Urbifossiella limnaea: one gene and its partner. The protein of the gene in region 1 binds, or shares a complex with, the protein of each later gene. Links are inferred from orthologs where the notes say so. Each region holds a gene or a part of one and is shown in the gene's direction. Other genes may lie near its edges.

What was found.
Region 2: the proteins of prfA (region 1) and prmC are in contact, whole or in part, in a crystal structure (PDB 2B3T), measured with the Escherichia coli proteins. The link is inferred for Urbifossiella limnaea from one-to-one orthologs.

What each region holds. Positions count from the first base shown.
Region 1 is NZ_CP036273.1:5,190,516-5,206,955, forward strand. What follows is about bases 8,723-11,576. They hold prfA (peptide chain release factor 1), read left to right. Parts: upstream 8,723-9,544; coding sequence 9,545-10,609; downstream 10,610-11,576. Other genes in these bases: ETAA1_RS21175 (patatin-like phospholipase family protein), read right to left, coding at 8,723-9,009; ETAA1_RS21180 (type B 50S ribosomal protein L31), read left to right, coding at 9,153-9,416; ETAA1_RS32270 (hypothetical protein), read left to right, coding at 10,945-11,136; ETAA1_RS21190 (c-type cytochrome), read right to left, coding at 11,197-11,576. In the rest of the region: ETAA1_RS21130 (GNAT family N-acetyltransferase), read left to right, coding at 1-415; ETAA1_RS21135 (extracellular catalytic domain type 1 short-chain-length polyhydroxyalkanoate depolymerase), read right to left, coding at 572-1,477; ETAA1_RS21140 (glycosyltransferase family 2 protein), read left to right, coding at 1,622-2,722; ETAA1_RS32265 (c-type heme family protein), read left to right, coding at 2,816-3,343; ETAA1_RS21150 (hypothetical protein), read right to left, coding at 3,355-3,609; Fe-S cluster assembly protein IscX, read left to right, coding at 3,733-3,942; ETAA1_RS21160 (DUF4349 domain-containing protein), read right to left, coding at 3,944-4,966; ETAA1_RS21165 (HEAT repeat domain-containing protein), read right to left, coding at 5,003-6,508; ETAA1_RS21170 (HAD-IIA family hydrolase), read right to left, coding at 6,630-7,481; more of ETAA1_RS21175, read right to left, coding at 7,741-8,722; more of ETAA1_RS21190, read right to left, coding at 11,577-13,806; ETAA1_RS21195 (HzsA-related protein), read right to left, coding at 13,897-16,440. UniProt on the Escherichia coli protein: Peptide chain release factor 1 directs the termination of translation in response to the peptide chain termination codons UAG and UAA.
Region 2 is NZ_CP036273.1:6,188,548-6,203,058, forward strand. What follows is about bases 10,567-13,358. They hold prmC (peptide chain release factor N(5)-glutamine methyltransferase), read left to right. Parts: upstream 10,567-11,420; coding sequence 11,421-12,296; downstream 12,297-13,358. Other genes in these bases: ETAA1_RS25230 (Gfo/Idh/MocA family protein), read left to right, coding at 10,567-11,281; ETAA1_RS25240 (DUF1501 domain-containing protein), read right to left, coding at 12,426-13,358. In the rest of the region: ETAA1_RS25190 (dihydrodipicolinate synthase family protein), read left to right, coding at 113-1,018; ETAA1_RS25195 (hypothetical protein), read right to left, coding at 1,041-1,481; ETAA1_RS25200 (proline racemase family protein), read left to right, coding at 1,625-2,560; ETAA1_RS25205 (hypothetical protein), read right to left, coding at 2,562-2,918; ETAA1_RS25210 (sensor histidine kinase), read right to left, coding at 3,139-5,874; ETAA1_RS25215 (response regulator transcription factor), read right to left, coding at 5,977-6,714; ETAA1_RS25220 (mucoidy inhibitor MuiA family protein), read right to left, coding at 6,790-8,610; ETAA1_RS25225 (vWA domain-containing protein), read right to left, coding at 8,711-9,922; more of ETAA1_RS25230, read left to right, coding at 10,085-10,566; more of ETAA1_RS25240, read right to left, coding at 13,359-13,781; bfr (bacterioferritin), read left to right, coding at 13,912-14,394; ETAA1_RS25250 (hypothetical protein), read left to right, coding at 14,456-14,511. UniProt on the Escherichia coli protein: Methylates the class 1 translation termination release factors RF1/PrfA and RF2/PrfB on the glutamine residue of the universally conserved GGQ motif, i.e. on 'Gln-235' in RF1 and on 'Gln-252' in RF2.

The sequences.
Region 1 (16,440 bases):
GCAGAGCTGGTGGCACGACGCCGTGTGGGGCACCCTCGAACCGGTCGAGTTCCGGCTCGTCGACAAGCTGGCGAACAACTTCCCGGCCGCCCGCGCCGTCGTGTGGGAGCTGGAAGGCTACGGCTGGCGCTGGGGCACGCCGTCGGCCGGCATCCTGGACATGCAGGTGCGGCCCGACCTCCGCCGGCAGGGGATGGCCAAGCTGCTCGTGTCGCAGGTGCTTCGCTTCCTTCAGGACCAGTTCTTCGGCGTGTGCGAGCTCCACGCCCCCACCGACCGGGCCGACCTGACCGGGCTGTGCAAGGCGGCCACGATGGAGCTGGTGGACACCGGCACGACGTACCTCAAGCCCGTGCCCGAAGACCGGCAGGTGCCTCTGAGACAGGCCACGGGGCTCACTCCCGTCGGGGTCTGACGCCACGACTCACATTCGGACCGCGATGCTTATTTCCGGCCGAGGGGGGTCGATCCGCGGAACCATGTCACCGACTCATAAAAAAGTTGGTTCGATCCTGCGGCGGCACCAGTTTCGTCGGTAAGTGCCTGTCTAAATTGGCGTTCGGCCGCGGCGTCACGGCCGGGCGTGCTTCTGGAAGAATTCCCACATTCGTCCGTTCACGTCCACGTCGGTCGTGGACCGGCCCGTGAGGCCGCCGAGCGACGGCCGGCCGAACCAGTTGTGGCCGCCGCCCTCGACCGTGTAGACCACCACCTCCGCGCCGCCGGTGCCGCCCGCGAACGTCTTTCGCTTCACCTTGCACCCGTCGTCGGGGTCGGCGTCGGGCAGTTCCGCTTCGACCGGCGCCGCGGCGCAGCCGTTGGCCTTCGCCCACGCCGCCGCCGTCGCCTCGACCGACTTGAACGCCGGCCCCTTCCCGGTCCTCGGCGTGCCGGTCATCGGCACGAAGGCGTCGTCGGTGCCGTGGAAGTGTAGCACCGGCACCGGCCGCTTCGGCGCCGGCTCCTCGTAGGTCATCGTGCCGCCGACGGCGCACACGGCGGCGAACGCGTCGGCCTGTTCGTTTGCCAGCTTGTACGTCATCATGCCGCCGTTGCTGAACCCAGCGGCGTAGACGCGCTTCGGGTCGACCGCCGCCACCGCCTTCAGGTCGTCGAGCAGGTCGCGGGCGAACACCACGTCGTCGGTCTTGTTCACGACGAACGGGATGCCGCCGGAGTTCCACGTCGGAATGAGGCCGGTGCCGTCGGGGTAGGCGACGACGAACCGGTGCTTGTCGGCGACGGCGTCGAGGCCGGTGACCGCGCGCATGATGCGGGCGGTCATACCGGCCCCGTGGAACACGACCACGACGGGCGCCGGCGTCTTCGCGTCGAGCCCCTTCGGGACGTGGACCAGATACGTGCGCTCCTTACCGCCAGACTTCACCTTCCGCGCGGCGACGGGGACGGGGGCGGCGGGCGTGTCGGCCGGCGCGGCGGCGGCCAGCAGCAGGACGAGGAGGGCGGCGTGGCGCACGGGGGGCTCCGGGAACGGGCGTGGCGGGTCGCCGTGCGATTATCGTACGCCGGGACAGTTGCGGTTGCACGGGCGGAATCGTTGTGCCTAGAATCCGCGGTCCACGGACGGACGCGTCCCGCACGCACCGGGAAGGAAACCGGAATGGCCCTGGCAGTCCCGCCCGGCGGCCCCACGCCGCCCACCCCGCCGCCGGCCGCGGTCCCCGTCCCCGTGCCGACCCGGACGCGCCGCCCGAGCCGCGCCGCACCGCCCCGGACGCCCGACCTGTCCGTCGTCGTCGTCAACTTCTGCCAGTGGCGCAACACCGCCCGCCTCGTCACCCAGCTCCGCCGCTCGATCGCCGCCCGCACCGGCACGGCCGACGTGGTCATCGTCGATAATCACTCGCCGTCCCACCCGGTCGTCCGCCGGCTCACCGCCCTCCGGGGCGTCACCGTGCGCCGGTTCGGCCGCAACCACGGCTTCGCCCGCGCCGTGAACCGCGGCTGCCGCGTCGGCCGCGGCCGCTGGCTGCTCCTCCTCAACCCCGATGTGACCGTCCCCGACGGCTTCCTGGACGAGGTGTTGGCCGCGGTCCGCCGGCTGCCGGCGAACGACCCGCGGGCCGGGGTCGTCGGCTTCCGGCTGATGAACCCGGACGGCACCGGGCAGGCGTCGGCCGGGCCGTTCCCGACGCTCGGCAACACCGTCGGCGGGATGATCCGGCCGCGCTCCCGGCGGAAGTGCCGGCACGTCGACGCCGCCGACCGTACCGCCGTGCCGTGGGTGACCGGCGGCTGCCTGCTGGTGCGCCGCGACTGCTTCGAGCAACTCGGCGGCCTGGATGAAACTTTCTTCCTCTACTACGAGGACGTGGACCTCTGCCGGCGGGCCGCGGACGCCGGCTGGGGCGTGTGGTACGACCCGCGGCTCGAAGTGACGCACCACTGGCCGCTGCACGCGCGGCGGGTGCCGCCGCCGCTGCGACTCATGACGCGGCACGCGCTCCTGACCTACGCCCGGAAGCACTGGCCGGGCTGGCAGGCGGGCGCGCTGTCGTGGCTGGTGTGGGCGGAGGCCGGCGTGCGGCAGGCGTGGGCGGCGGTCCGCGGCGACCGCGACGCGGCCCGCTGCCACGCCGAGACGCGCCGGTTGGTCGGCGACGTGGCCCGCGGCCGGCTCGAGGCGGCGCGGAAGCGCATCCGCACGGCGGCGGCGTTCCTCCACCCCGTCGCCGCCGAGCAGGACGGGCGCACGAGCTGACGCGACCGCCGAACAAATTGGACCTTGATATCCAATTTTCTCGGGGTATGCTGGTCGTAGCCTGCCACACGACCCGCTCCGGGGCACTTCCACATGTCCGCTTCCACCCGCACCGGCCTCGCGGCCGGGCTGTTCGTGCTCCCTCTCGCGCTGGCCGTGAGCCCGACCCGGGCCGACGAGGAGGGGGCCGACCGCCGCGTGCCAGTCGCCGTAGCCCGGGACCGGGCGAAGCTGGCGCACGAGGTCTACGTCGCCACGCTCGACTCGATGCACCACCATTTCTTCCGCCGCGACCGTGCGGTGCTGCCGGCCCGCGCGCTGGAGGACGTGTTCACCCAGGTCGGCCGGCGGACCGGGGTCGAGGCGAAGTGGATCGCCGTGAACACCCCGGCGATGTCGACCGACCACGAGCCGAAGACGGCCTTCGAGAAGGAGGCGGCGGCCGCGATCGCGGCCGGGAAGGACTCGTACGAGCGGGTCGAGGGCGGCGTCTACCGGCGGGCCGGGGCGATCCCGCTCGGGACCGGGTGCGTCAGCTGCCACACCCGGTTCGCGACCGCCCCGGACAAGACGCCGCGGTTCGCCGGGCTGGTCCTCGGCGTGCCGCTGAAGGGCGAGTGAGGCGGCCCGGTTCAGCCGGTCCCGATGTCCTCGACCCACCGCATTGACGGGTGGATCCGCACGTACTCGATCGCCAGGTTCTTGGCGACGATCCGCCGCACCGTCAGGGCGACGTGCCGGCTCGTGCCCGGGGTGCAGCGGGCGAGGAACTCGTCGTCCGAGATCGGCGGGAACCGGGTCTTGAAGTCCTCCTCACGGAGCACGATTGTCGCGTAGATGCCCAGCACCACGGCCACGACGGCCGCCCCGATCATCACCGCGCCCATCGTCTCACCTCCGTCTCGGTCACCCGGACTCCGCACGAACCGACGCCACCGTGCCGAGTCCCCGGCGCTGCCCATCGATACACCAATGGGGGAGATGGACGCCCCACCCCCGAGGGTTCTCTGATGACGTGGCACGACTCCCGCGACATCGGCGAGCAGCTGTTCGAGAAGTTCGGAAAGCTGAACCCGCTGACCGTTCGGTTCACCGACCTGCACAAGCACGTGCTGGCGCTCGACGGCTTCGAGGGGAAGCCGGAGGCGTCCAACGAGAAGCTGTTGGAGGCCATCCAGATGGCGTGGTACGAGGAGTGGGAGGACGAGTACGGCGAGTAACTTATGCCGGCGGCGTCGCCCGGCCGGCGCGGCGGCGCGACACCCACACGCCCGCGAACGCCAGCGGCACCACGAACGGCAGCCACGGCGCGACCGCCACCCCGACCAGCGCGATCCACTCGCCGACCGTCACCAGCAGGCTCCACGAGCCGCCGAACGTCGCCGCCACGCGGTCGCCGAACGTCGGCGGCGTCGGCGGCGGGTCGGCCGTCGGCGGGACGTAGTTCGCCTCCTCGCGCAGCTTCAGCGTCACCGTCGAGAACGCCGCCTTCGCCTCGATGTACTTCTGCCGCCCCTCGGCCTTCTCGATCTGCTCGCGGATCGGCAGCATCTGCCGGCGGATGGCCAGCGACTCCTCCACCGACCGGGCGCGTTCGGTCAGCAGTTTCAGGAGGTTGTCCTCCTCGGCCTTCAGGTGCTTCACGCGGATCTGGATGTCCACGAACTCGTCCGTCAGGTCGTCGGAATCGACCTTGTCGCGCTCGGGGACGCCGAGCGGCCGCAGCGCGGACATGAAGGCGCGGAACTTCCCCGCCGGCACCTCGAGCTTGAACGTCGCGGTGCGCTTGCTGCCGGCGTCGCCGCGCGACTCGGAGCTGACCAGGCGGCCGCCGTTGGCCGTGAGAAGCTCGTCGACCTGCTTGTCGGCCGCGTCGAGGTTCTTGACGACGAGGTCGAGCTGCGCGGTGTAAACGATCTTGCGGTCGACCGGCTCGGCCTTCGGTTGCCCGGCGGGCACCGGAACCGGTGCCTGGGCGGCAACCAGCGGGTCGAAGACGGCGCCGGCCGGCGCCGCCTCGCGCGCGGCCCGGTCCGGGGCGGGCGGGCTACTCGCGCTCGTCGGCTTGATCGCGGAGCCGACGAATGAGAACGACTCCCTAAAGGCGTGTTTGGTACTGGTGGCGAGGAAGACGCCCCCGACGATCAGCAGGACAATCGTCACGCCGAAGACGACGAAGAACGGCCGCGCCGACCCGCGGGCAGCGGCGGCAGGTGGGCGAACCGGCGGCTCGGCGGGGATCACGGGTCGTCCCTCGGCTGGGGAAAGGGGGCCGCAGTCCTACGGCTTCTTGTCCTTCTTCTCCGTGTCGCGGATGGCCTTCACGGCGTCGTCGGTCAGCTTCTGCCAGTACTTCTTCTCGTCGTCGGTGGTGCCGCGGGTGCGGAGCCGCTCCACGGCCGGGATCGCCGCCTTGCTCGTCGGGCCGAACTGCACCAGCGTCGTGACGGCGGCCAAGACCACGTCGGCGTCCTCGGCGGTGAGCGCCTTCACCACGTCGTCGATCTTGCGGGCCGCGGCCGGCCCGATGTTGCCGAGCACGTTCAGCGCCTGGAGCCGCGGGCCGACCTCCTTGTCGTTCGCGTACTTCGCCACGGCCGACAGGTTCTCGTCGTTCAGTTCCTTCGGCTCGTACCGCATCAGCACCAGCCGGGCCATGATCTCCACCTGCTTGTCGCGCTCGACCACGCCGGTCGGCGACGGCGACTCACCCGTCTTAGGGGCGGGGGCCGGGGCGAGCCGCTTCTTGATGCTGGCGACGTAGGCCGCCACCCGGTCCTCGGACCGCGGCGGGTCGGCCTTCAGGTCCTTCAGCGGCGGCGCCTTCGGGTCGCGCGGAGCGAGCGGCGGGCCGAGGATGACGAGCGACTGGTACGCCTCCATCCGCACCGGGGCGCTGTGGTCGGCGGCGAGCTTGAACAGCGCCTCCTGCGCCCGCGCGCTCGGGCCGGAATGGTCGTTGTAGGCGATGCGGCCGAGGGTAAACGCGACGGACCGCCGCGTCTCGTAGGCGAAGTCGATCATCGGCGGGCCGACGAGGTAGTTGACCGCCCCCTCGGCCTTCGACCCGAACGCGGCCAGCGTCTGGATGGCGTGGAGGCGGGCGCCGCCGCCGCTGGCCCCCTGCTCGGCGGCCAGGAACAGGATGCGGACGGCCTCCTTCACGTCCGCGTCCTTCTCCAGCCCGACGGCGCCGACGGCCTCGTAGGCGCCGGCGCGGACGCCGGGGTCGCGCTCCTTGTCGGCGGCCATCCGCTCCAACACCGCCTTCGGCCAGTCCCTCTCCTGGCGGACGATCTCGGGGCCGAACCCGGGGATGGTCCGCAGCGACCGCTCGCGGACGGCCGGGTCCAGGTCGCGGGTGTCGCGGATGGTTTCGGCGAGCGTGCGGCCGTTGATCGTCTTCGGCCACTCGGCCTTCACCGACGTGCTGCCGCCCTTGTCCTTGTCCTTGTCCTTGCTCTCGGGCGGCGGGGGGAACACCGGCGGCGGGGCCGGCGGCTGCGCGGCGACGCCCTTCCCCGGGTCGGCCGGCATCGGCGCGACCGGCGGCGGCATCGGCACCGACCCGTAGGCGACGAACGGCGGGATCGGACTCGGCGGTGTGGCCTCGGGCGCCGGCGCGGGGGCGGGCGGCTCTTTCGGCGGCGGCGGCACGTCGGGCGACGGGCGGGACGGGGCGGCTTCGGGTTCCGGTCCGGGGGCGGGCTGCGGCTTCTTCCCACACCCGGCGAGCGCCATCAGGGCGGCGAACAGGATGGTGTTGGCGGTGGTCGGACGGCGCATGACGGCTCCTCGACTGCTCGGCCCCGTCGTTTTACAACGCGCAGCATACTCCCTCCGTTGGCCCGCACGCAACCGCGCCCGGGCGAGCCGCCCGCCGTCAGGCGGCAGGCGGCTCGCCGAGTCACACTCCCACCGCCGCCCGCGCCGCGCGCGGCGATGGCCGCCACGGCGGCCGCCAGTCGTTCGCCTCCAGCAGGTCCGCCAGCTCGGCCAGCGACGGCACCGCCGTCTCCGGCCGGTACGTGTACCGCGGCAGGTCGTCCGGCTTCGTCCCGCCGCTGAACACCAGCACCGTGTGGAACCCCAGCTGCACGCCGCCCAGGATGTCCGTCTCCATCGTGTCGCCGACCATCACCGTCTCGTCGGTGCGGAGGCCGAGTTCCTTGCGGGCGGCGCGCATCATCACCGGGCTCGGCTTCCCCACGCTGAACGCCTTCACGCCCGTCGCCGTCTCCAGCATCGCCACCATCGCCCCGCACCCGGGCCGCACCCCGGCCTGCGTCGGGCAGTTGGGGTCGAGGTTCGTGGCGATCAGCTTCGCGCCGCCGAGGATCATCCGCACCGCGGCCTCGACCTGCTCAAGGTTGAACGTCCGCCCCTCGCCCACGACCACGTAGTCGGGGTCGTGATCGACCACGGCGTACCCGTGCTGGTGGAGCGCGGTCAGGAGCCCCCCTTCCCCGATGACGAAGGCGGTGCCCTCGGGCTTCTGGTCCGCCAGGAAGCGGGCCGTCGCCATGGCGCTGGTGAAGACGTGCTCCTCGCCCACGTCCACGCCCATGCGGGCGAGCCTGGCCGCCACGTCGCGGCGGGTGCGCTGGCTGTTGTTGGTCAGGAACAGGAACGGGATGTCGTTCTCGCGCAGGCCGGCGACGAACCGGTCGGCGCCGGGGATGAGCGCGGGGCCGCGGTACAGGACGCCGTCCATGTCGATGAGGAACCCGAACCGCGGGCTGCTGCCGTTGCTGTGCATGTCGCCTCGGAATACGTGCGAACCCGGCCGGCGGGGCCGGGGGGCGGAATCGAGAGGTCGAGAGGGGGAGAACGAAGGGGTATAACGCAGTTGCCGTGCCGGCGGGCGTGTGGGACCGATGACGTTTACTAACCGGCGGTACGGGCAGGGGTTGGGCGGCCGGCCGACGATCGCCCCGCGGCCCGAACGGCGGCGAGGGTGCGTAACCAGTGGGCAGTCCGGCGGGTTGAGAGCGTTCAGCCCGGAGGGTGCCGGGGCATCACGGACCCGGCACCGGCTCGACCGGCCGCCCCTGCCACGGCCCGCAGCCCTCGGCGGTGTACTCCAACCCGGTCCGCGGCACCATCGTTTCACCCGGCTGACTCGACGGCGGCGTGCGCCGCCACGGCACCCCGCCCACCGCGGACTGCCGGCCGACGTCGAACAGCAGGCGCATCTCCTCCTTCTTGAAGGTCATGCTCCCCGGCTCGATCTTCAGCGTCGTGGGCACAGCGTTGAGGTGGAAGTTCGACCCGGTCACGGCGCACAGGGCGTACATCTTGTACGCGCTCTCGCGGAACAGGGCGTACATCGTGTTCGACACCGACGCCGCCATCACCTTCAGAAACCGCGGGTTCTCGTCCAGCGGGTCGCGGTAAATCTTCCCGGACGCGACGATGTACACGTTCGACCCCGGCGGCAGGCCGCGCGGCGTCTGGACGAACGCCTGGATGACGTTCCCGGCGTCGACGTGGAGTTCCTGGTAGCGTTGGCCGTTCAGCTCGATGTCGAACTCGACCGGCGGCATCACACCCGGGATCGAGCAGGCCGCGATCATGATCTTGTACACGAGTTCGCGGGCGTCCGGCCGGCCGCTCGTGGCCACCGCGCCCACGTCCCACACGACGGCCCGCTGGGTCGTCAGGCTGACGGTGGCGACGAACAGCCGGCGGCCGGCGTGGTGGGCGGCCCGCATGTCGGCGAACGCCTCGTCGTCCAGGTTCCGCTCGACGAGTTCGCGCAGCGGGGCGGAGGTGGCCAGGCCGCGGTTGAACAGCAGCCCGCGGACCGGACGGAAGCGGAGGATGTCGCGCTGCCCGACGTTGTTAAACTCGCGGGCCAGGCGGGCGTCGTACTTCGGGCCGAGGAACGCCAGCGACGCGATGAGGGCGCCGCTGCTGATGCCGGTACACACGTCGAACGTCGGCCGGGTGCCGTTTTCCGTCCAGCCGCACAGAATGCCGGCGACGTAGGCGCCGTACTTGCCGCCGCCGGAAATCACGAGCACGTTCTGCGGCCCGCCGGCGGTCGGCATCGGCAGCATGCCGTCGCCGAACACGGACGCGAGCCCGTCGGAGAGGGTGCTGTCGGGGTCGGGGTACGGGTCGGGCGGCGGGGTGCGGTTGTACCAGCTGCTGTCGAGGAGGTTGGTCGGCGGGTTGGTGAACGACCGGGGGGTGCAGCCGAGCGCCGCCGCGAGGGCGACGACGAGCGTTGCGGCGAGCAAGTCCGGCAGCCGCGGCCGTCGGCCGCGGGTCGTGATCGCCATGTCGCCCCCAGAGAGTCCCCCGGGGCGGGGGATACCGCGGGGCCGGCGGCGGGTCAAGGCGAGCGCCGGACCCGCCCCGGCTCGCCGCGCCGGGCGCGACTTCCTACGATAACGAGTCTCACCCGAGCCCCCGGAGCCGAGCCATGAAGAAGGGCATCCACCCGAACTACCGCGCGGTCGTGTTCCACGACGTGTCGGCGAACGTGTCCATCCTCACCCGGTCGTGCGTCGAGACCGACGAGACCGTCAAGCACACCGACGGCAACGAGTACCCGCTGTACAAGGTGGAAATCTCGAGCGCCAGCCACCCGTTCTTCACCGGCAAGATGAAGTTCGTGGACACCACCGGCCGGGTCGAGAAGTTCCAGAACAAGTACAAGAAGGTCGGGTACGGCCAGAAGAAGTAAGCCGGCGGTTTGGCCGGGCATTTTTGACAGGATAACAGGATGAACAGGATGCCGAACCGAGCAAGGGTTCGGCATCCTGTTCATCCTGTTATCCTGTCAAAAGTTTTCTCGCCCCTGGGACGGCACCCATGATTCCCGCGATGGACCTGAAGCTCGCCCGGTTCCGCGAGCTCGAAGCGCAGATGGCCGACCCCGACGTGGCCGGCAACCACGCCCGCTTCTCCGTCGTCGCCAAGGAACTCGCCGCACTCACCAAGCAGGTCCGCCCGTACCAGGAACTGCTCGAGGTCGAGGCGGCCGTCCGCGGGGCCGAGGCGCTGCTCGCCGACGCCGACATGGCCCCCCTCGCCGAGGAGGAGCTGGCCCAGCTCCGTCCCAAGCGCGACGCCCTTCAGACCAAGGTCGAAGACCAGCTCCTCGTCGATCCCGATGAGGACTTCGACACACTCATCGTCGAAATCCGCGCCGGCACCGGCGGCGACGAGGCCGCCCTGTTCGCCGGCAACCTGTACGAGATGTACACCCGCTACGCCCGCACGAAGGGGTGGCACGTCGAGGAGATCGCGTACAGCCCCGGCGAGGCCGGCGGGTTCAAGGAGGTCAGCTTCGGGGTGAAGGGCGACGACGTGTACCGCTGGCTCCGCTACGAGTCCGGCGGGCACCGCGTCCAGCGCGTCCCGGCCACCGAGACGCAGGGCCGCATCCACACCTCGGCGGCCACGGTGGCGGTGCTGCCCGAGCCGGACGAGGTGCAGGTGACGATCAACCCGCAGGACATCGAGTGGGAGCGGATGCGGGCCGGGGGCGCCGGCGGCCAGCACGTCAACAAGACCGAGAGCGCCGTCCGCATCTGGTACAAGAAGGGCACTCCCGAGGAGATGGAGGTGAAGTGCCAGGACGAGCGGAGCCAGGGGAAGAACTACGAGCAGGCGATGCGCGTCCTCCGGAGCCGGCTGTTCGAGAAGCAGCAGCAGAAGCTCCACAAGGAGCGATCCGACATGCGCAAGAGCCTGATCGGCACCGGCGACCGGAACGCCCGCATCCGCACCTACAACTTCCCGCAGAACCGGGTCACCGACCACCGCATCGAGTTCACACTCTACAAGCTCGACACCGTCATGACCGGCGAGATGGACGGGATCATCCAGCCGCTGCTCGACCACGCCAGGCGCGAGAAACTCGGCGGAGCTTGACCCGGCGCCGGCTTCCAGCCGGCCGGAATCCCGAGTCAAACTCACGCCGCCTGCAAGTTGTGCCGTGCGCGGTGCAATCTTGCACAGCCCGTGCGCGACTGACCGGCCTTGTCATATTACCGTCAGTCGCTTTATCCCCTGATTTTTAAGCGACTTACGGCGTCAAGACGTGGATATTCCCGGTCCGGCACCGGCATTGCTTTGTGACCCCGACATCGAAGGACTGCCGCTTCGGTGCCTCCTCCACTCCCGGAACGCCAGTTTGTCGCACACGACCGGAAGTCCCGGTCGATCGGCCCCGGCCTGCACCCATGAATCCCAGGACAGGTGACCCCGTGCATCCGCTCCTCGAAGCCGGCATGACGCGCCAGGATCAGGAGGTGGTGGAACTCCCTCTGCTGCTGCCGAAGTGGCAGGCGGTCGAGTTGGAGGCTGCCGCACGCCAGCGCGGCATGACAATGGGCCAGTTGCTCCGCCGGGTGATCCGCGAGGTACTCGACGACGCCGGCACCGGGGCGCGGTCCTAACTCGGCCGCCGGTGTGAACGAAAAAGCCCACCCGTTGCAACGGGTGGGCTTTCCGTTTGGTCACTTCCGGAACGCCGGCGCGGTGCGGTCGCCGCGCGACAGCAGGTACGCCATCAGGTCGAGCACCTCGTCCTCCTTCAGCGTGTCGAGCAGGCCCGCCGGCATCATCGACAGACGCGACGGCCGCATGCTCTCGATGTTGTTGCGGTTCACGTCGGCCAGCGCGTTCGGGTCGAGCATGTTCGTGTTCACCTTCACGACGTCGCCGTTCAGGTTCACGATGCGGCCCACGACCACCCGGTCGTCGGCCGTGCGAATCTCCACGGCCGCGTACTGGTCGCTGATCTCCTTGTTCGGATCGACGATCGACTCCAGCAGGTCGCGGGCGTTGAACCGGCCGGCGGCGCCCGACAGGTCGGGGCCGTAACTGCCGCCCTCGTTGTCGTAGCGGTGGCAGGCGAAGCACTTGGCGGCGCCGAACAGCCGGCGGCCCTTCTCGAAGTCGCGGCCCCCGGCCAGCCCCTTCTCCAGCGCCGGCGCCAGGTCGGCCATCGTGTACGCCTTCACGAACGGCCGCGGCGCCTCCTCCGGGATGCGGACCGCCCCCGGCTGCGCGTCGATGATCGGCTTCAGCGCCGTCGCCTCGGCGGGGGTGAGCGTGGCGACGGCGTCGGCCTTTATCCGGCGGATGAACCCGGCCATGCTGTTGCCGCCGCGGAAGTTGGCGGCGCGGAGGAACCACGTGAAGTACTGCTGCCGCAGTTCGGGCGTCCACCCGGTGCGGAGCACGCGGAGGGCGCGGAGGTATTCGAGTTGCTCCTCCTGCGTCGGGGCGTCGGCCAGGAGTTTCATCGTCTTCGCGGCCGCGGTCGGGGATTCCAGGAAGACTAACACCTGACACAACTCGGCGTTCACGAGCCGGTTCTTGGCCGGGAAGGCGGCGTCGAACCGGACCGCGAGTGCCGCGGCGTCGGCGGCCTCGGGCTTGCCGTAACGGTTGAGCACGACCTGGTACGTCCGCAGCAGGTCGAGCTTTCCGGTGTCGTCGAGCTTGGCGGGGTCGATGCGGCCGAGCGCGGCGAGAAGCTTGCCGCGCAGGTCGGCGCTCGGCGGGGCGGCGCCGGGTGCGCGGTGGAACGGGTCTTGCGCGCCCACCCGGGCCAGTGCGAGCACGGCGGGGATGGCCTTGAGCGGGTCGGCCTCGGCGAGCGCCTTGTCGGCCCACGTCGGCGTCGGCTGGTGTTCCAGCGCCACGCGGGCGGCGAACGACGCGAAGCGGTCCTTCGAGTCGAGCAGTTTCCACGCCGCCGGCACCGCCTCGGGCGCCTGCTTCGTGTGGTACTGCTCGACCGCCAACCGGTCGGCGCGGGACACGCCGGCGGGGCCGTCGCCGCGGCGGGTCGTCGGCGGCTCGACGCCTTCGCCGGAGTACGTGACGCGGTACAGACCGCTGGTGGTGCGGCGGCCGCCGATGGTGAAGTACAGGGCGCCGTCCGTCGGGTTCACCACCAGGTCGGTCAGCGGCAGCGGCGTGCCGGTGATGAACTCCTCGACCTCACTCTTGTAGCCGCTCCCCTCCGGCGCGAGGTGCACGGCGTACAGCTTGCCGTAGCTCCAGTCGCAGATGAACAGCGCCTGCTGGTAGCGGGCCGGGAAGCGGGCGCCGTAGCCGAAGGCGACGCCGGTCGGCGAGCCGGGGCCGATGTTCGCCACGCCCGGCAGGTTGTCGAGGTAGTACGGCGGGAACTTGCCGGCCCCGTTCCGCCAGCCGAACTCGCTGCCGCTCGTGACCAGGCACACGCGCGTCGGCCGGTACCACGGCGTGTTGAAGTCCCACTCCATGTCGGCGTCGTAGGTGAACAGGTCGCCGGCGGCGTTGTACGCGGCGTCGTACTGGTTGCGGAAGCCGACGCTGAACAGCTCCCAGTTGGTACCGTCGGGCGACACGTTGTAGATGGCCCCGCCCGGCCCCATCACGCCGGCCATGAAGCCGTTGCCGTCGGGGAGCCGCGGGAGCAGGTGGTCTTCGCCCCACACCGGCGGCACGCGGGTGGTGTCGAACTTGGTGAGGGCCGTCTGGTTGCCGCACACGACGGTGAGGCGCTTGCCGTCGGGGTGCTTCAGCACCGCGTGCGGGCCGTGCTCGCCGAGGCCGCCGTTCTTGTAGCCCTCGAACTTCCGCAGCAACTGCACCCGGTCGGGTACGTCGTCGCCGTTCGTGTCGGTGACGCGGTACAGCCCGCCCTTCTCGTTGTGGTTGACGACGACGTACAGCGCGTCGAAGGCGTACAGCAGCCCCTGCGCCATGCCGATGTCCACCGGCAGTTTCTCGACCCTCGTGTCGGTCGACTTGCCGTTCAGCGGCGGCGGCGTGATGCGGTACAGCGCCCCGTACTGGTCGGAGGTGACGAGCCGGCCCTTCGGGTCGACGCACAGCGCGACCCACGACCCCTGCTCGGCCTTGGGGACGGTGTAGAGCAGTTCGACCTTGAAGCCCTTGGCGACCTTCATGGTCGCGGGGTCGGTGGCCGGCGACGCCTTGGCGGGAGCCTTCGGCGGCGGCTGGGCGGCCTTCTTCTTGATCTGCCCGTCGGCGGTCGGAACGCCGGCGACGGTGAACACTGCGGCCGCGAGCGCGGCGAGCGCGACGGCGAGTCGAACGCGGGGCATCGGGGAGGGCTCCGTGCGGGTGGTGGAAGTGTATCAAGAAGTGCCGCCGCTTGCGGCTTCGCGCTGGGCGACGCGAAGCCGCAAGCGGCGTTACTGGGCGCTGAAAACTCGCTCGGCGCGCGTCACGTTCCCGGCGCGATCTCGCACCGCAACCGTCAGCACCGCACGCGGCGTAGTCAGCGGCGCGGCCAGGGGGAGTTCCCACACGCCCGGCCCCGCGGGGCGGAACCGCGGTGCCAGGTTCGTCCCCGCCGCCGACCCGTCGATCGCCACGTCGGCAGTTACGGTGAACCCGGTCGCGTCCAGCCCGACGGTGTCGTGCGCGCCGATCAGCAGCCGCGTCAGCGGGGGGTTCGCCCCGGCCCGCGGCTGGGCCACGGTCAGCGTCGGCCGCTGGTCGTCGGCGAGCCAGCCGCGGCCCTTGCGGTCCAGGTCGATCGGGCACCCCAGGTCGATCCAGCGGACCAGCGTCAGCCGGTCCTCGTCGGTAAGACCCTTCACCTTCCCCGCCTTCACCGCGTCGGGCGGCGGCATGACGCTGCCGACGTAGTCCAGGTCGGCGCGGTTGCGGTTCGCCACGGTGTTCGTCACCGGCTCGCCCTTCAGGCTCAACGTGCGCGCGTTGCCGGGCTCCGTCTCGGTCGGGAAGTCGTCGTTGCTCCAGCCGTCGAGCCGCCGGCCGAACACCTTCCACGCCAGCAGGCTGCGGCGCGACTGGAACATCCGCACGTACCGCGACGCGTTCGGCAGCCGCCACGACTCCGTTAGCGGCTTGTGGCCGAACCGCGCCGCCCCGTCCATCGCCAGCCGGTAGTACGTGCCGGGCACGTCGTCGCAGTCCGGCAGGTTCACCGTCCTGGCGTCGTCGAGCACGAGGTTTCCCGCGGCCTTGCCGGCCTTCGACGTGTGGCACGCGGCGCAGCTGCGGTCGAGGATCGGCTTGATGTCGCGGAAGTACTCCACGTCCACGACGCCGGCCGCGGTCTTCAGACCGGTCTCGGCCTTGTCGTCCCAGCGCTTGCCGGACGAATCGTTCGCCCGGGTGGTGACCAGCGGCGTGCCGCGGGTCAGGTCGAACACGTCGTAGTCGGGCCGGGCCGCGGCCGTCGTCTCGAACAGCGTCGGCTTCTGGCTGTGGGCGTGGCACCCGCCGCAGTCGTTGCGGATCTCGCCGGGCCGCACCTGGTGCCACGTCTGGGCCATGTTCAGCACCATGCCGTGCCGGTCGATGGTCTGGAACGTAAACCCCACGTCGGCCGGAATCCTGGCCAGGAAGCTGGTGTCCGGGTTGCCGTCGGGGTCCAGCGGCTCCTTGCCGTCGGTGAACTTGCGGACCGGGATTTCGCCCAGGATGCGAAGGCGCTCCGTGGCGTGGCTGCGGAACGTGCGGCCGCTCGCGGGGCCGACGGGCCGGTCGGTCATCGGCTCCATCATGAGGATCCGCACGGCGTGAACGTCGGCGTTGCTGTACCGTCCGGCGTCGGCCCCCTGGTTGAACCAGTTCCCCGACGGCAGCTCGGCGGAGTTGAACGCCCCCAGGTCGGCGTAGCCGGTGGCGTCGGGCGCGGCCGCGGTCACGCCCTTCACGACGCCGTTCGGGTAGCTCTCGCGCTTGAGTAGGCTGGACGTGCCGACCAGCCCGAACGGCGTCCCCGCCGGCAGGTGCTTCGACAGCTTGCCGTCGTTGGCGAGCGTGGGCAGCCGGGCCGGCTCCTTGACACCGTGGACGGCGGAGTACGGCACGACGGCCCGCGGCCAGTGCTCGTTGTAGCGCGGGTCGTCCTTGATCTTGAGCAGCCGGCCCGGCTCGTCAATCGCCTTGCCGTCCTTCAGCAGGTAAATGCCGCTGTCCACCGCGGGGACGTGGACCGTGTACCCGCCGTTCACCGGGCCGGGCGACCACGCCAGCAACAAGTGGTTCTTCGGCGCCGCCGACGGGTGCGTCACCTTGCCGACGCGCGGGCCGGTGGGCTGCTGGCGCGGCCGGATCGTACCGGGGATCGGGGCCGGGGCCATTGCACCGGAGGCGAAGTCGGCCGGGCCTTCGTCGGCGCGGGCGAATCGCGTCAGCGACGCGATGCCGACCGGGCTGAACGGCAGGCGGCGGGTGCGGGGCGTGGCGCCCTCGCGGCCATGTTGCAGCGCGGGGTTGCGCGGGTCGTCGGCGTAGCCCGGCCCGAACGGCGGCTGCCCGGCCGGCGGCCCCGGCGGGAACACGACCAGCGACCCGAACCCGTTGCTCGTCTGGTTGTAGTACTCCTCGGCGACCACGCGGCCGTCGCTCAGCTGCGTCTGGAAGTGGTACGCGGTCGGGTTCGGCCCCGGGTTGAACGCCGACACCATCGGTCCCCAGTTCGTGCCGTCCGGGTGGATCGTCCACAGCCCCCACAGGATCGAGTGCCGTAGCCCCTGACTCTCCAGACTGCTGAACATCACCCGGCCGTCCTGCAGCACCGTGGGGTGGAGCGCCCCGCCGAGGTTGAGGTGGCCGACGCACTCGACGTTCGTGCCGTCGTCGTCCATCACGAAGAGCTGCATCAGGTGCGGCAGCCGCTTCGGCGGCTTGAAGGCGTTGCGGTTGCTCGTGAACATCACCTTCCCGCCCGGCAGCGGGCACGGGCCGAGGTTGAACAC
Region 2 (14,511 bases), 1.0 Mb from region 1 along the record:
ATGCGACGAGTTGATTGCAATCCTCACGACTTGCGTGAAACGGGTGAAGGACCGCCGCCGGGCTTGATTCATCCTTCATCCTTCCTCCTTCATCCTTTTCAAAAGGTAAGTCATGCCTGCCGTAAGTTGGACCGGTGTCTTCCCTGCGGTCTGCACGCAGTTCCACAGCGACTACGCGCTGAACATCCCCGGCACGCTGGCGCACGTCGATGCGATGCTCGCGGCCGGCGTCCACGGGCTCGTCATGATGGGGAGCGTCGGCGAGAACACGACGCTGGAGCCGTCCGAGAAGCGCGAGCTGTTCAAGGCCACGATCGCGCACGTCGGCGGCCGGGTGCCGGTGCTCACGGGCGTCGCCGAGTACACCACGGCGCAGGCCTGCCGCTGGGCCGCCGAGGCCGCGAAGCTCGGCGCCGACGGGCTGATGGTGCTGCCGCCGATGGTCTACAAGGGCGACGACCGCGAGACGCTGGCCCACTTCCGCACCGTTGCGAAGGCGAGTGACCGACCGATCATGGTCTACAACAACCCGCCGGCGTACAAGGCCGACATCACGCCCGAGATGTTCGTGGAGCTGGCCGACGAGCCGACGCTGGCGTGCATCAAGGAGAGCAGCGACAACCCGCGGCGGATCACCGACATCATCAACCTGACCGGCGACCGCTACGTCATCTTCGCCGGCGTGGACGACCTGTTCCTCGAGTGCCTGCTGCTCGGCGCCGTCGGCTGGGTGAGCGGGCTGGTGAACGCCTTCCCCGCGGAGAACCGGCTGGTGTGGGACCTGGCGACGGCCGGGAAGTGGGAGGAGGCGCGGGCGGTGTACCGGTGGTACACGCCGCTGCTGCACCTGGACACGCACCCGAAGCTGGTGCAGTACATCAAGCTGGCGTCGACCGAGTGCGGCTACGGCACCGAGCTGTGCCGCCCGCCGCGGCTGCCGCTCGTCGGCGAGGAGCGCGAACGCGTCCTGGGCATCATCCGCAAGGCGAAGGCGACGCGGCCGGGGGCGGGGAAGTAGGGTTCGCGTCGTGTGCCTTCGCTCAGCGCGTCCAGCGGCGATACGCGACCACCGACCGCTCGCGGTCGATCCCGACCACCGACCCCGGGCCGGCGTACCACTCGGTAATCCCGGTCGCACGCTCTGCACCGGGAACACCAACGAACCAACCCGTATCCGCCGATGGTGTCGCGGCCGCGCCCGCGGGCACCCAGTCGGCCAGTTCCGCGGGCGGGACTGTGGCCACCACCCGGATGTCCCAGTCGGACGGACCTGGCACCAGGCCGCCGCCGTTGTCGTGGTACACGACGCGGAACCCCAGGTCGGTGTACCCACGGCGGAACGTGACGTACCGCTGGAGGAACTCGACGCGCGCTTCCAGCGACGGCAGCGCATTGCTGGACGTGTCGGTCGAAGCCGGGCCTGTCGGCCCGCTGCACCCGGCGAGTACGGCCATCAGAAGCCACGCCGACCCCGCACGCATTCCACCCCTTCGCCTTCAACGATGAACAGTGATTAGGCGTACTCGCCGGTTCAGGGGCGGCACCCCGCCAGGGCGACGCCGTCCACAGAAGCGTACCGCCCCGCGGCGGTGACCACAAGCCGCGCCGGCCTACAATCGGCGGGATGAACCGCATCACCGTCATCGACTCGCACACCGGCGGCGAGCCGACGCGTGTCGTCGTCGCCGGCGGGCCGGACCTCGGCACCGGCCCCCTCGCCGACCGCGCCCGCCGCTTCCGCGACTACTTCGACGCCTTCCGCTCGTGCGTCGTCAACGAGCCGCGCGGGGCCGACGTGCTTGTCGGCGCCCTCCTCTGCGAGCCGCACGCGCCGGGGTGCGCGGCCGGGGTGATCTTCTTCAACAACGTCGGCACCATCGGCATGTGCGGGCACGGCACCATCGGCCTCGTCGTCACCCTGGCGCACCTCGGCCGACTCGCCCCCGGCGAACACCGCATCGACACCCCCGTCGGCGTCGTCACCGCGACGTACCACGGCGGCGCCCGCGTCACCGTCCGCAACGTGCCGAGCTACCGCCGCGCCGCGGGGCTCGCCGTCACCGTGGACGGCCAGCGCGTGACCGGCGACGTGGCGTGGGGCGGGAACTGGTTCTACCTCGTCCGCGAGTGCGACGACGTGGGGCCGCTGGCGGTCGGCAACGTGGCCCGGCTCACGGCGTTCACGTCGGCCGTGCGCCGCGCCGTGAACGCCACCCCGGAGGGGGAACTCGTCGATCACGTCGAGCTGTTCGGTGCCCCGGCCGACGCGGCGAACCACAGTCGCAACTTCGTGCTGTGCCCCGGCGGCGCCTACGACCGCTCCCCGTGCGGAACCGGCACCAGCGCCAAGCTGGCGTGCCTGTTCGCCGACGGCAAACTGAAGCCCGGCGACGTGTGGCGGCAGGAGAGCGTGACGGGAAGTGTCTTCGAGGGGAGCATCGAGATCGGCGACGAGCCCGGCGTGGTGGTGCCGAGCGTCACGGGCACGGCCTACGTCACGGCCGAGGCGACGCTCATCGCCTCGGCCGACGACCCGCTGCGGGACGGGATTCAAGCCTGACTCAGCGCACCGCGGCGGCCGGGCCGACGACGGCGGCCACGCTCGTCGGGCGGCTGGTCGCGCCGTCCGTGCAGCACGCCGCAGCCGCGCGGGCGGCGCACGCCGGGCACCCGGCCGGCTTCGCGTCGGTGCTCACCGGCACCGTGCCCTCCGTGAACAGCGCCACGGGCCCGGCGGCGGCCACCGTCATCTCGGCGGGCGACGCGGCCGCCTCCGTCGGAGTGTCGCAGCAGCGCACCTGGGCCGTCTTGCACCCCGACAGCGGGCAGTTGTTCGGGTCGAGGTGGTGGAACACGGCGAACGTCGCCCCGCCGGCGACCGCCGCCGACGCCGCCAGAATCGCGATCAGCTTGCCCATCGTCGGCCTCCCGTGGGGTGGAACGGAATTGAGTATAGCGTCGGTCCGCGGCCGGGAACACTACAAACAGCCCGGCCGCGGTCACGCTCGCACCGGGTTCATTGTTTCCGCCCAGGGGGGGTCGATCCCCGGAACCATGTCACCGACTCATAAAAAAGTCCGTTCGCTCCAGCCGGCGCCACATCGATAGCGGTAAACACTCACGCCGCAACCGGTTGCGTCACTTCCCCGGCAGCTCCAGCCGGAAGCACGCCCCCGTGTCGCCGTCGGCCGGGCGGTAGCCCAGGGTGCCGCCCAAACTCTCCGCCCACTGCTTGCACAGCGCCAGCCCCAGGCCCGCGCCGCCGGCGGTGGTGTCGGCCGTCTCGCCGCGGCGGAACGGGCGGAAGATGAGCTTCTGCTCCCGCGGCGGCACGCCGGGGCCGCGGTCCTCCACCTCGAACACCACCTTCCGCCCCTCCGGCTTCGCCCACACCCACACCCGCGGGTCACTCGCCGTGCGCGTGTACTTCCGCGCGTTGTCGATCAGGTTCCCCACGATCTGCCCCACCAGCGCCGCGTCGGTCGTCACCTCGGCCTCGGGCGGCAGCGTGGAGACGACGATCAGTTCCTTCCCGTCGGCGCCGCAGCGATCGGTCCAGGTGTCGCGCACGGCCGCCAGCACGTCGGCCACCTTCGCCGGCTTCAGGTCCGAACTCGCGCGGCGGCGTTCGAGCCGGGCGAAGTCCAGCACGTTGTCCACGAGCCGGTGCAACCGGTCGGACTCGACGGCGAGCGTGGCCAGGTACTCGGTCCGCTTCGCCTCGTCCTGCACCATACCGCTCAGCAGCAGGTCGAGGTACAGCCGCAGCGACGTGAGCGGCGTCCGCAGTTCGTGCGTGACCGCGGACACGAAGCGGATGCGGCGCTCGGACAGGTCGATGAGCGACCAGCCCGCCAGGCCAATGGCGCCGAACGCGATCAGCGCCGCGGCCCACGCCAGCGCCAGCCCGATCCGCAGCGGCGACCATTCGGCGGGCTCGTCGGTGGCGGCCGGGGGGCCGGGGTCGAGCTGCACCGGCAGCGCCGTCATGGCGCGGTCGGGGGTGGCGTCGCCGGCCTTCACCGGCACCAGCTGCGCGTGGGGGAACAGGTCCTGCACGTCCTCGCGGAGCACCTTCTGGAGGCCCGGCCAGTCGAGGACGACCCCCTGGTAGACGGTCCGGTCGTTGAGCCGGGCGGTGCGGACGAGTACGAGCGAGTCGGGGCCGCCGTCGCCGGCCGGGAGCCACTGCGGGCGGACCGGCCCGAGGTGGACGGCGACCGGCGGCACGTTGAACAGCACGACCGGCGGCGCCGGCGCGTCGGCCGGCGGTGCGGGCTCGGCGGCCGGCGCGCGGGGGGCGGTTTCCGGCGCCGTCGGCGGCACCACCGGGGTGGGCGTCGGGGGCGCCGGGGCGGACGCACTGGCGGGTGCGGCCGGCGCGGTGCCGCCAGCGGGCGGGCCGCCCGGCGGCACCGCCTTCAAGTCGGGCACGGGCAGCCGACCGGCGAGCGGCAGCGCCGGCCCGGAGCGCGACGGACTCTCGGCGCCGGCGGCCGCCTTCGGGAACGGCCCGGCGACGCCCGGCGGGGGCGCGGGGGCCGGGGCTCCGCCGGCGACGCCACCGCGGCCGAAGCCGCCCCCGCCGGAGGCGCCGGGGGTGGCGAACATCCGCTCCGCCTTCGCCCGGTCGAGCATCGCCAGCCCGTCGGTCGCGCCCTTCGCCTTGGCGCCGTCTTGATCCTGGAGTTTGTACTTCTGCTGCGATTCCTTCAGACCGCGGGCCAGGAAGTCGACCAGCCCGCCGAGCGAGGGCGCCTCGGCTCGCGCGCCGCCTTCCAGGGCACGCGGCCCGCCGCCGGGGCCGGCGCCCTTCGCCATCTGCGCCATCGCCGTCGCGCCGTTCTCGTCGGCCTTCGTGCCGGACCGCGAGTCGCGGTCGGCGGGGCCGGGCGGGGCGGCGTACCGGTTGAGGATGCCGCCGAGACCCGGTTGGCCGGGCGGGTTCTGGCCCGGGTTAACGGGCACGGTGTTGCGGGCGAAGTTGTTGGCGAGGCCGTTCTGGGTCAGCGGGTCAGTCGTGTTCTGCCGGTAGTTCGGCGGGTAGATGTACGTCTGCTGCTGGCGAGCGTCGGCGGCCAGGTCGGCGACGCGGCGGCGGAACTGGAGGTCGCCGCGGTTGGCGTCGAACTCCCCGTTACGGGCGGTGTTGTCGGCGGCGACGGGGGCCGGGCGCGGCGGCGGGGCCGGGGCGACGCCGGCCGGATCGACCGCCTTCGGCGCCGGGGCGACGCGCTCGTCCTCCTTCGGCCGCGCGAGCTCGGGAACGGCGGGGCCGTTGGCCAGGCCGAAGGCGGGCGGCGCCATCATCTTGGCCGGGGCGGCGTCGGCGACGGGGCGGCCGCGGTCGGTCGGCACGGGTATGCCGTCGTGGCGGGCGAAGGCGGCGTAGGCAACCTTGGCCGCGTGGCGGCGCCGGAGGGCGTCGAGGGCGCGGGCGCGGTCGGGGGTGGCGTTCGTCGGCGTCAGCTCGGGCCACGCCTCCTCGAACCTCAGCCGGGCGTCCGGCGTGAGTACCTGCGGCGACGCCCAGCCGGTCTCCGGGTCGAGTTGGGCGTGTAGCTTCATCCAGTCGGGGAGCGGCGCGGCCAGGAGCTGCGCGCAGGTGGGGCCGTACGCCGAGTCCGGGTCGGGCGCCTCGTACTCGAGGTAGGGGCGGGCGTTCTCGGCGCCGAGGGCCGGCAGCAGCCGGCCGTCGAGCCGCCACAGCGCGACGCGGAGGTTGTTGGCGACGGCGGCCTCGGCCGCGGCCGCGCGCTGGGCGTCCTCGACGCGCAGCGCCGCAACGGTCACCCAGCCGAGGCCGGCGAACACCAGCCCGGCGACCAGGAGGAACGCGACCGACCCGCCGACCGGGCCGAGACACCGTCTCACGAGAACACCTCCGGAGGGAACCATCCACCCGTCAGGCCGGGGCGCGAGCCCCGTCGGGGTTCAGACGCCCGACGGGGCTCGCGCCCCGGCCTGACGGCGCACTCACGTCGCCGCCACGGCTTCCACACGCACGGTCAGCGCCGGGCCGGCCATGTACCCGTGCGCCCGCACCGTCACGATCGCCTCCGGCTGGTGGTCGTCGCCGGCCGGGTCCTTCAGCTTCGCCCGCAGCCGGGCGATGTGCATGTCCACCGCCCGCGTCTCCAGCCCGGCCGTGCCGATGCCCCACACCCGGTTCAGCAGCTCCTCCCGCGACACGGCCCGCTCGCGGTTCACCACCAAATACTTCAGCAGCGCCGTCTCCGTCTCCGACAGGTCGTGCCGGGTGCCGTCCGGCCACCGCACCTCCCGCCGGTGGAGATCGACACTCCCCTTCCCGACCTTCACTGCTTTGACTTCCGCGGGGGGCTTGAGGGTTCGCCGCAACACGGCTTCCACCCGCGCCAGCAGTTCCTTCGCCGAGAACGGCTTCACGACGTAGTCGTCGGCCCCCATCTTGAGGCCCTTCACGCGGTCGTCCTCGGTGCCGCGGGCGGTCAGCACGATGACCGGCCGCGTGGGGCAGGTGCGGCGGATTTCGGCGAGCACGTCGAGGCCGTCGCGCTTGGGCAGTTGCAGATCAAGCAGCACGAGGTCGACGCCGGCGGCGGCGCCCTCGGTGAGTCCGGCGGCGCCGTCGGGCGCCTCGGTGACCTCGTACCCGCTGAGGCGCAGGGCGTCGGACACGCCGCGGCGGATGGCGGGCTCGTCCTCGACGACGACGATTCGTGCCTTCGGCATCGTGATCCTCTTTCGCTTCGCCGCTCGCGGCGTAGCGCCGCGGCGCTACGCCGCGAGCGGCGAAACCCTCAGTCGCTACCGGGCCAAAAAGCCGCCGATGTTCACGTTCCGGTCGAGCTCCATCTTGAACTCGTAGCCGATCGGCAGGGCCTTCTCGCCGTTCTGGTCCGGCCGCAGCGACACGTCCCACCGCAGCAGCCCCTTCGGCCGGTCCTCGCGCAGGTACGCCGCCTCCGTGCTCAGCGCCGGCGTCGGGTTGTTCACCGTCACCGCGATCGTCATCGCCGACTCGGCGCTCGGCACGCGGTCCCACACCTGCACCGGCACCGGCTCGCGCTTGTAGCTGCTCAGCGACACCTGGTACTTGAATGTTAACACCTGGTTGCCGCCCTGTGTGGTGCGGTTCTTCTCCGTCAGGGTGCGCGTCACCTGCAACTGCGGGTCGGCGCCGAACCCGACCGTGAACCCCTTCCCCGCGGCGACGAGCGGCAGCTTGGTCTGGCCCACGAAGTCGGAGCCCAGGTACATCGTCGCCTCGCCCGGCAGGAGGACGTGGTCGCTCGTGTTGGTCAGGTCCGCCAGGCGGTACACGTTCGGCGTCAGCACCGGGACCGCCTTGTAGTAGAACTTCGGCGCCAGGTCGAACCGGTCGATCTCCAGCACCTGCTCGTCGCCGCGGCTGGGCAGGCTGGCGCCACCCTTCACCCGGTAGGCGACGCTCGGCCCCTCGCGCGCGGCCGCGGCCCCGGGGATTCCCTTGCCGGCGGCGTCGTCGAGGAACAGGTCGCAGAACTGTTCGACGGCGGCGGCGTCGTTGGTGAGCTTGGCGGCCACGTCGTCCTTGTTCTGGCGGTAGTTCTCGGCCGCCGCGGCGCGCTGCCCCTTGGCCTGCTTGTCCAGGTCGCGGGCGATCGCCGACGCGCTCGGCATCCCTCCGCCGGGGCCGCTGGCGCTCGAGCCGGGCTGGCCGGGCGCCTTCGGGTCGCTCATCGCCAGCCCCGGCCCGCCGACGGTTACAGCCAGCACGCGCAGGTCGGGCGGGGCGGCGTTGAGCAGCGGCTGGGCCGTGGACAGGGTGAGGTTCACGCCGGTCCAGTCCTCGCCGGTCTGCTGCTCGATCGCGGCCAGGTACTCCAGGCTCACCGCGTCCTTGTCCTTGGTGCCGGCCCGGAGCTTGTAGACCGGCCGCCAGTTGGCGTTCGACACGAGGTAGTTGAGCCGCACCGTGGCGGCGGCGCCGGCCTTCTTGTCCACGGTGATGACGGCGTCCCGCTCGGTGCGGACCACGCCGCCGGACTTCTCGCCGAGCAGCCGCTTGGCGAACGCCAGCTGCGTGGTGTTCCCCTCCAGCTCCTGCTTGAGCAGCTGCGCCTCCTTGCTCCGCTTCGAGCGGTCGTCCTGGACGAACTTCGCCAGGACGATGATCTTGTCGGCGTCGAGCTGCCCCTTGTCGGTGAGGTTGTCGAGCCCCTTGGCGGTGAACCCTTCGAGCTTGTCGAGCAGCTTCAGGTTGTCCTCGACGGCCTTGAGCTCGGCCTGGATGGTGGCCTGCTTCTGGGTGAGGGTCTTGATCTGAAGTTCGACCTTGCGCACGTCCTCGCGGGTGTCCTCGGCGATGGCCCGGGTGCGGAACCGGACGCTCAGCACGCGAATCCCCTCGCCGCCCTCGGCGTACAGCGACGACTGGAGCGTGTGGGCCGGCAGCGGCGACACGACCACCTCGGACAGCCCGGGCGCCTCGGGGAGCGTGACCTCGCGGGTGACGAGGGCGGTCTGCTGGTAGAGGGTGACGGCGGTGATCTTGCTCGGGGCGGCCTTGACGGCGCCGTCCTGGGCGCGGGCGCCGGACAGCGCGGCGAGGAGGCCGACGGCGAGGAGCGGCAGGGCGCGGCGCATGGGAGGGGTTCCGTTGGTGGGTGGTTCGGAGATCTGCCGCTCGCGGCGTAGCGGCGTGTACGCCGCTACGCCGCGAGCGGCAGAACTCCGAACCGGGCGGTTACTTCTTCTCGTCGCGGCCGTTACCGACCTCGAACCCGGCCGCCCGCGCCTGGTCGCGGACGACGCCCTTCACCGCCTCGTCGAGGGCCTGGTCGGCGGGGTTGCGCGGCGCCTTGGCGCGCTCCTCGTCGAGTTTCCGCTGCCGCTGCGCCGTCAGGTCGGCGATCCGCTTCTGGAGGGCGGCGCGCTCGTCGGCCTTCTTCTGCACGTACCCGGCGCGGTCGGCCGGCGGCAGCTTCGCCACCTCGGCCGGCAGCTCCGCGTCCGGCACCTTGGTGATGTCGAACGCCTTGTCCTGCTTCAGCTTGTCGATCAGGTCCCAGCGCTCGTTGCGGTACAGGTCGCCGGCCTTCGACGCGGCCCGCGCCAGCGCCGCCTGCGGGGCGGCGCCGCCGAACCCGCCCGGACCCGCGGCGGCACCCGGGGCCGCCTTCAGGGCGTTCGCGTCTTGCGCCTTCTGGTTCTCGAACCGCGCCGCCCCCTCCTTGCCGTAGGCGAGGTACGTCCTGCCGAGGTCGTCGCCGGCCTTGAGGATCTGGTCGTCGAACTCGGTCTTCGGCACGGCCGCGACCACGGCGCGGTTCTGGTCGATGGTCAGCGCCCGGCCGCCGCACTTGTCGGCGAACATGGCCCACCCCTTCGCCTCGTGGCTGTCGCCGCGGCCGCAGTAGATGGTGTTCAGGATCACGCCGCGGCCCTTCGCCAGGTCCGCGACCTCTTCGAGCGTCGTCTGCCGGTCCTGGTCGACGGGCTCGTTGCCGCACACGAACAGCAGCTTGAGCGCGCCGCGGTGCCACGGCTGCTCGGTGAGCGCCGCCTTGCCGACGCGGGCGACCAATTCGGTGCCGCCGCGGGTGCGGAGGGTGTTGAGCGCCTTGTACACGTCGTCGAGGTCGGCGGTGAGGTCGAGTTCCTTCTTCACCCAGCCGGTGGCGGGGGCGTAGTTGTCGTTGCCGTAGCTGTACAGGGCGACGCGGAGGTCGGGCGTCGGCCGGAGGCGGGCCAGCTCGTTGACGATGTCCCACAGCTTGATCTTGGCCGAGTCGATGAGGCCGTCCATGCTGTTGGACGTGTCTAGGCACAGCACGAGGTCGATGGCCTTGGGGGCGGCAACGGGGCGAGGCCGGGCGGGCTCCTGGGCCGGTGCCGGGGCCGGGGTGAAGGCGAGCGGCACGGCGAGGACCGCGGCGCACACGAGCAGGCGGGACATGAGCAACCTCCGGATCGGGGAAGCCTTCCACCGTCTGACGGGATTCTAACCGGAAGTGCGAGCCGGGGGCGTAACGGGTTGGTAACTGCCGGCGCCGCCCCGGAGCTTTCCTTCCCCGCGGCCGTCGGTTACCGTGGGGCGTACCTCCCCGGAGCCACCCCCATGCCCGACCGCCGCACCTTCCTCGCATCCACCGCCGCGATGCTGGGAGCCGAGTCCGCCCGCGGGTTCCAGGCCAACGACACCCTCCGCGTCGGCTGCATCGGCACCGGCGGCCGCTGCCGCACCCTCATGCGGTCGCTCGCCACCATCCCGAACGTCAAGATCACCGCCGTGTGCGACGTGTGGGAGACGAACCGCGAGGAGGGGAAGAAGCTCGCCGACCCCGCCGCCTTCGCCACCGGCCGGCACGAAGACCTGCTCGCGCGGAACGACGTCGATGCGGTGCTCATCGGCTCCCCCGACCACTGGCACGTGCCGCTCACCGTGGCGGCGTGCGCCGCGGGGAAGGACGTGTACGTCGAGAAGCCGCTGACGCACGACCTCGACGAGGGCCGCGCCGCCGTCGAGGCCCAGGACCGGCACCGCCGCGTCGTGCAAGTCGGCACCCAGCAGCGGAGCATGACCCACGTCCGCGCCGCCTACGACTTCCTCAAGAGCGGCGCCGTCGGCACCGTCCACAAGGTTCACTGCACGTGGAACCGCAACGCCGCGCGGGCGACGCGGTTCAAGGACACGCTCGACGCCTCGAAGGTGGACTGGACGCGCTTCCTCGGCACGGCCCGGCAGCAGCCGTTCGACGCCTACAAGTTCCGCCAGTGGCGTTGGTTCTGGGACTTCGGCGGCGGCATCTTCACCGACCTGATGGTCCACTGGATCGACGTGGTCCACTGGTTCCTGGACCTCGGCGTGCCGGCCACGGCCGCGAGCGCCGGCGACTTCTACTCGGCGAAGGACGTGTGGGAGACGCCGGACACGGTGCAGACCATCCTGCGGTACCCCGAGAAGCAGGTGCAGGTGTACTTCGAGGGCACGTTCAGCAACAACCGCAACGGGGCGATGGTCGAGTTCATGGGCACGGAAGGCACGCTGTACCTGGACCGCGGCCGGTTCGAGTTCATCCCCGACCGCGGCAAGGCGGGCCGGCCGCGCGAGCTGATCCTGGGCACGGGCACGCGCGGGCTCGACTTCTACGACAAGCCCGACGGGGAGTTGCTGCACCTGACGGACTGGGTGGCGGCGGTACGGGCGCGGCGGAAGCCGAGCTGCCCGGCGGAGGCCGGCGTGACGGCCGCCGCGGCGGCGCACCTGGCGAACCGGTCGCTGCGCACGGGGCAGATCGCCCACGCGAAGGGGTAACACCCGGCGAGCCGGGAGCGTGAGCGACCGGAGTCCGAGGGGCTTCGATATGCGTCAGACTCCGCTCGCTCACGCTCCCGGCTCGCCGGAGTTTCCGTACACCACCCGAACGCCCCCGGTCACTTCCACGGACGGACCCATGTCACCCGCTGCCCCGCCGGTCTGGACGGTCAAGGCGCTGCTCGAGTGGACGACCGACTTCCTCGCCAAGAAGAACGTCCCCGGCCCGGCCGCGAAGACCGACGCCCGCCTGCTGCTGGCCCACGTCCTGAAGTGCAAGCCGATCGACGTGCTCGTCCGCTACGACGAGCAGCCGACCGACGCCGACCGCACCACCTTCCGCGAACTCATCAAGCGCCGCGTGGACGGCTGGCCCGTGGCGTACCTCCTCGGCGAGAAGGAATTCTTCCTCCTGCCATTCGAGGTGACGCCCGCCGTGCTCATCCCGCGGCCCGAAACCGAAACGCTGGTCGGCGAGGCGCTGACGCTCTTGAAGAAGCAGCCCGGCGCGGCCGCGCTCGACCTCTGTACCGGCTCCGGTTGCGTCGCGGTGAGCCTGGCGCGCAACGCGAAGCAGGCGATCATCACGGCGACGGACGTGTCGCCGGACGCGCTCGACGTGGCCCGCCGCAACGCGACTCGGAACGCCGTCGCCGACCGGATCGACTTCCGCGCCGGCGATCTGTTCGCGGCGCTGCCGGCCGGCGCGCAGTTCGACGTGGTCGCGACGAACCCGCCCTACGTGACGCAGACGGAGCTGGCCGGGTTGCAGCCGGAGGTGCGCGACCACGAGCCGCGGCTGGCGCTGGACGGCGGCCCCGACGGGCTGGCGTTCTACCGCCGCATCGCCGCCGGCGTGGAGGCGTATCTGAAGCCCGGCGGCTGGCTCCTGGCCGAGATCGGCGCGACGCAGCAGGACGCGGTGACGGCGCTGTTCGCGGAGCGGCTCGACGTGGTGAAGACGCTCAAGGACGTGGCGGGGTTGCCGCGGGTGTTCGTGGCGCGGAAGCGGTGAGGGGGAAGATTTTTTGACGGGATGAACAGGACAGGACAGGATGGAAGCCAGAGACAGAATTGAACATGATTCCTGTCTCTGGCTTCCATCCTGTCCTGTCCTGTTCATCCCGTCAAAAAATGCCTTGATTCAGAACAGCTCCTCGATGCGCTTGCCGTGCGGCAGCACCGGGATCGGCCGGCCGTTGTTGAGGTAACTCGCACCCACGTCCACGCCGAGGTGCGCGTACACCGTCGCCAGCACGTCCTGCGGCGTCTTCGGGTTCGCCTTCGGGAACGCCCCCAGCTCGTCCGACGCACCGACCACGCGCCCGCCGACCACGCCGCCGCCGGCGAGCGCGGCGCTGAACACGTTCGGGTAGTGGTCGCGGCCGGCGTCGTTGTTCACCCGCGGCGTCCGCCCGAACTCGCCCCACGCCAGCACCAGCGTCGTGTCCAGCAGGCCCCGCGCCTCCAGGTCTTCCAGCAGCGCCGAGTACGCCCGGTCCCACCGCGGCAGGAACCCCTCCCGCAGCGACTCGAAGCCCTTCACGTGCGTGTCCCACCAGCGCAGGTCAACCGTCACGATCCGCACCCCGGCTTCGACCAGGCGGCGGGCCAGCAGCATGCGTTGTGCCCAGTTCGGGGCGCCGCAGCGGTTCGCGGCCTTCGGGTCGAACGCCGGCAGGAAGCCGTACCGCTCGCGGACGGCCATCGGCTCCTTGTCCAGGTCGAAGGCGTCGCGCGCCGCCGGCGACGTGAGGATGTCCCACGCCCGCGTCTGGAAGCGGTCGAGGGCGTCGAGCTGGCCGCCGGTGTCGGCGTCGCGGCGGAGGGTGTCGAAGCGGCTCAGGAGCGAGCGGCGGTCGGCGGCGCCGTCGCTGGTCACGCCCGTGGCCAGCGTGAAGTTCGGCAGGCGGAACGGGCCGGGCTGGGCCGGGTCGGCCTGCGTCTCGAACGGCTTGTGCGCCACGCCGAGGTACGCCGAGCCGGCGCCCGGGAGCACCCGCGGGATCATGACGTAGGCCGGCAGGTGCGGCGTGAGGTGGCCGAGCTGCTTCGACACCACCGACCCCACCGACGGGTGGACGTTCTCGTCCGGCGCCGGGCCGCTGTTGTACCCGGTGAAGCAGATCTGATCGCCGGTGCTGTGCCCGGCGTCGTGGTGGTGCAGGCTGCGGACGATCGACCACTTCCGCATGATTCGAGCCGACATCGGCAGCAGGTCGGACAGGCGCACGCCGGCGACGGGGGTGGGGATGGTGCCGAACTCGCCGCGCACTTCCGCCGGCGCGTCGGGCTTCGGGTCCCAGGTGTCGTGGTGGCTCGGCCCGCCGCGCATCCACAGCAGGATGACGGAGTTCACGCGCTTCGGCGTGTTCAGCTCGTTGGCGCGGAGCACGTCGGCGAGGCCGACGCCGGCGCCGAGGAGGCCGGCCTTCACGAAGCCGCGGCGGCTGGTGCGGAGGGTGCGGCGGAAGTCGGCACAGCCGAGGGGCGTGGGCATGGGACGCGGCCCGGGGAGGGCGGGGGCAGGCGGGAGGGCCGACATACGAACGATACCACCGGCCGGCCGCGGGTGCCAGCGGATTTCGCCCCCCTACAACAGCCGCATCAACAACTACGGGGGGGCGGCCATGAAGGGGAACGACCAGGTCATCGACGCGCTGAACCGCGCCCTGACCATCGAGCTGACGGCGATCAACCAGTACTTCATCCAGGCGAAGATGTGCAAGAACTGGGGCTTCCTGAAGCTCGGGAAGAAGCACTACGAGGAGAGCATCGGCGAGATGAAGCACGCCGACAAGATCATCGAGCGGATCCTGTTCCTGGACGGCGTGCCGGAGATCGGCCGGTACGACGTGATCCGCGCCGGCGGCGACGTGAAGGAGCAGTTCGAGGTGGACCTGAAGCTCGAGTCGAGCGGCGTGGCGGCGTACAACGAGCTGGTGAACCTGTGCATCCAGGTGAAGGACAACGGCACCCACAAGCTGGCGCTCGAAATCCTCCACGACTCGGAGGAGCACGTGGACTGGCTGGAGACGCAGCTGAACGTGATCGGCACGATCGGCCTCGAGAAGTACCTCGCCGAGCACCTCTTCGACGGCGACGACGAGTGAGGGCGGTTGAACGCGGCCGGTGCCCTGGGGTAAGATGCGGGCAGCTTCACGGAGGCCACGCATGTCCATCACGATCACCGACCCTGCCCTGATCGCCCAGTTGCGGGAGGCCGGCAG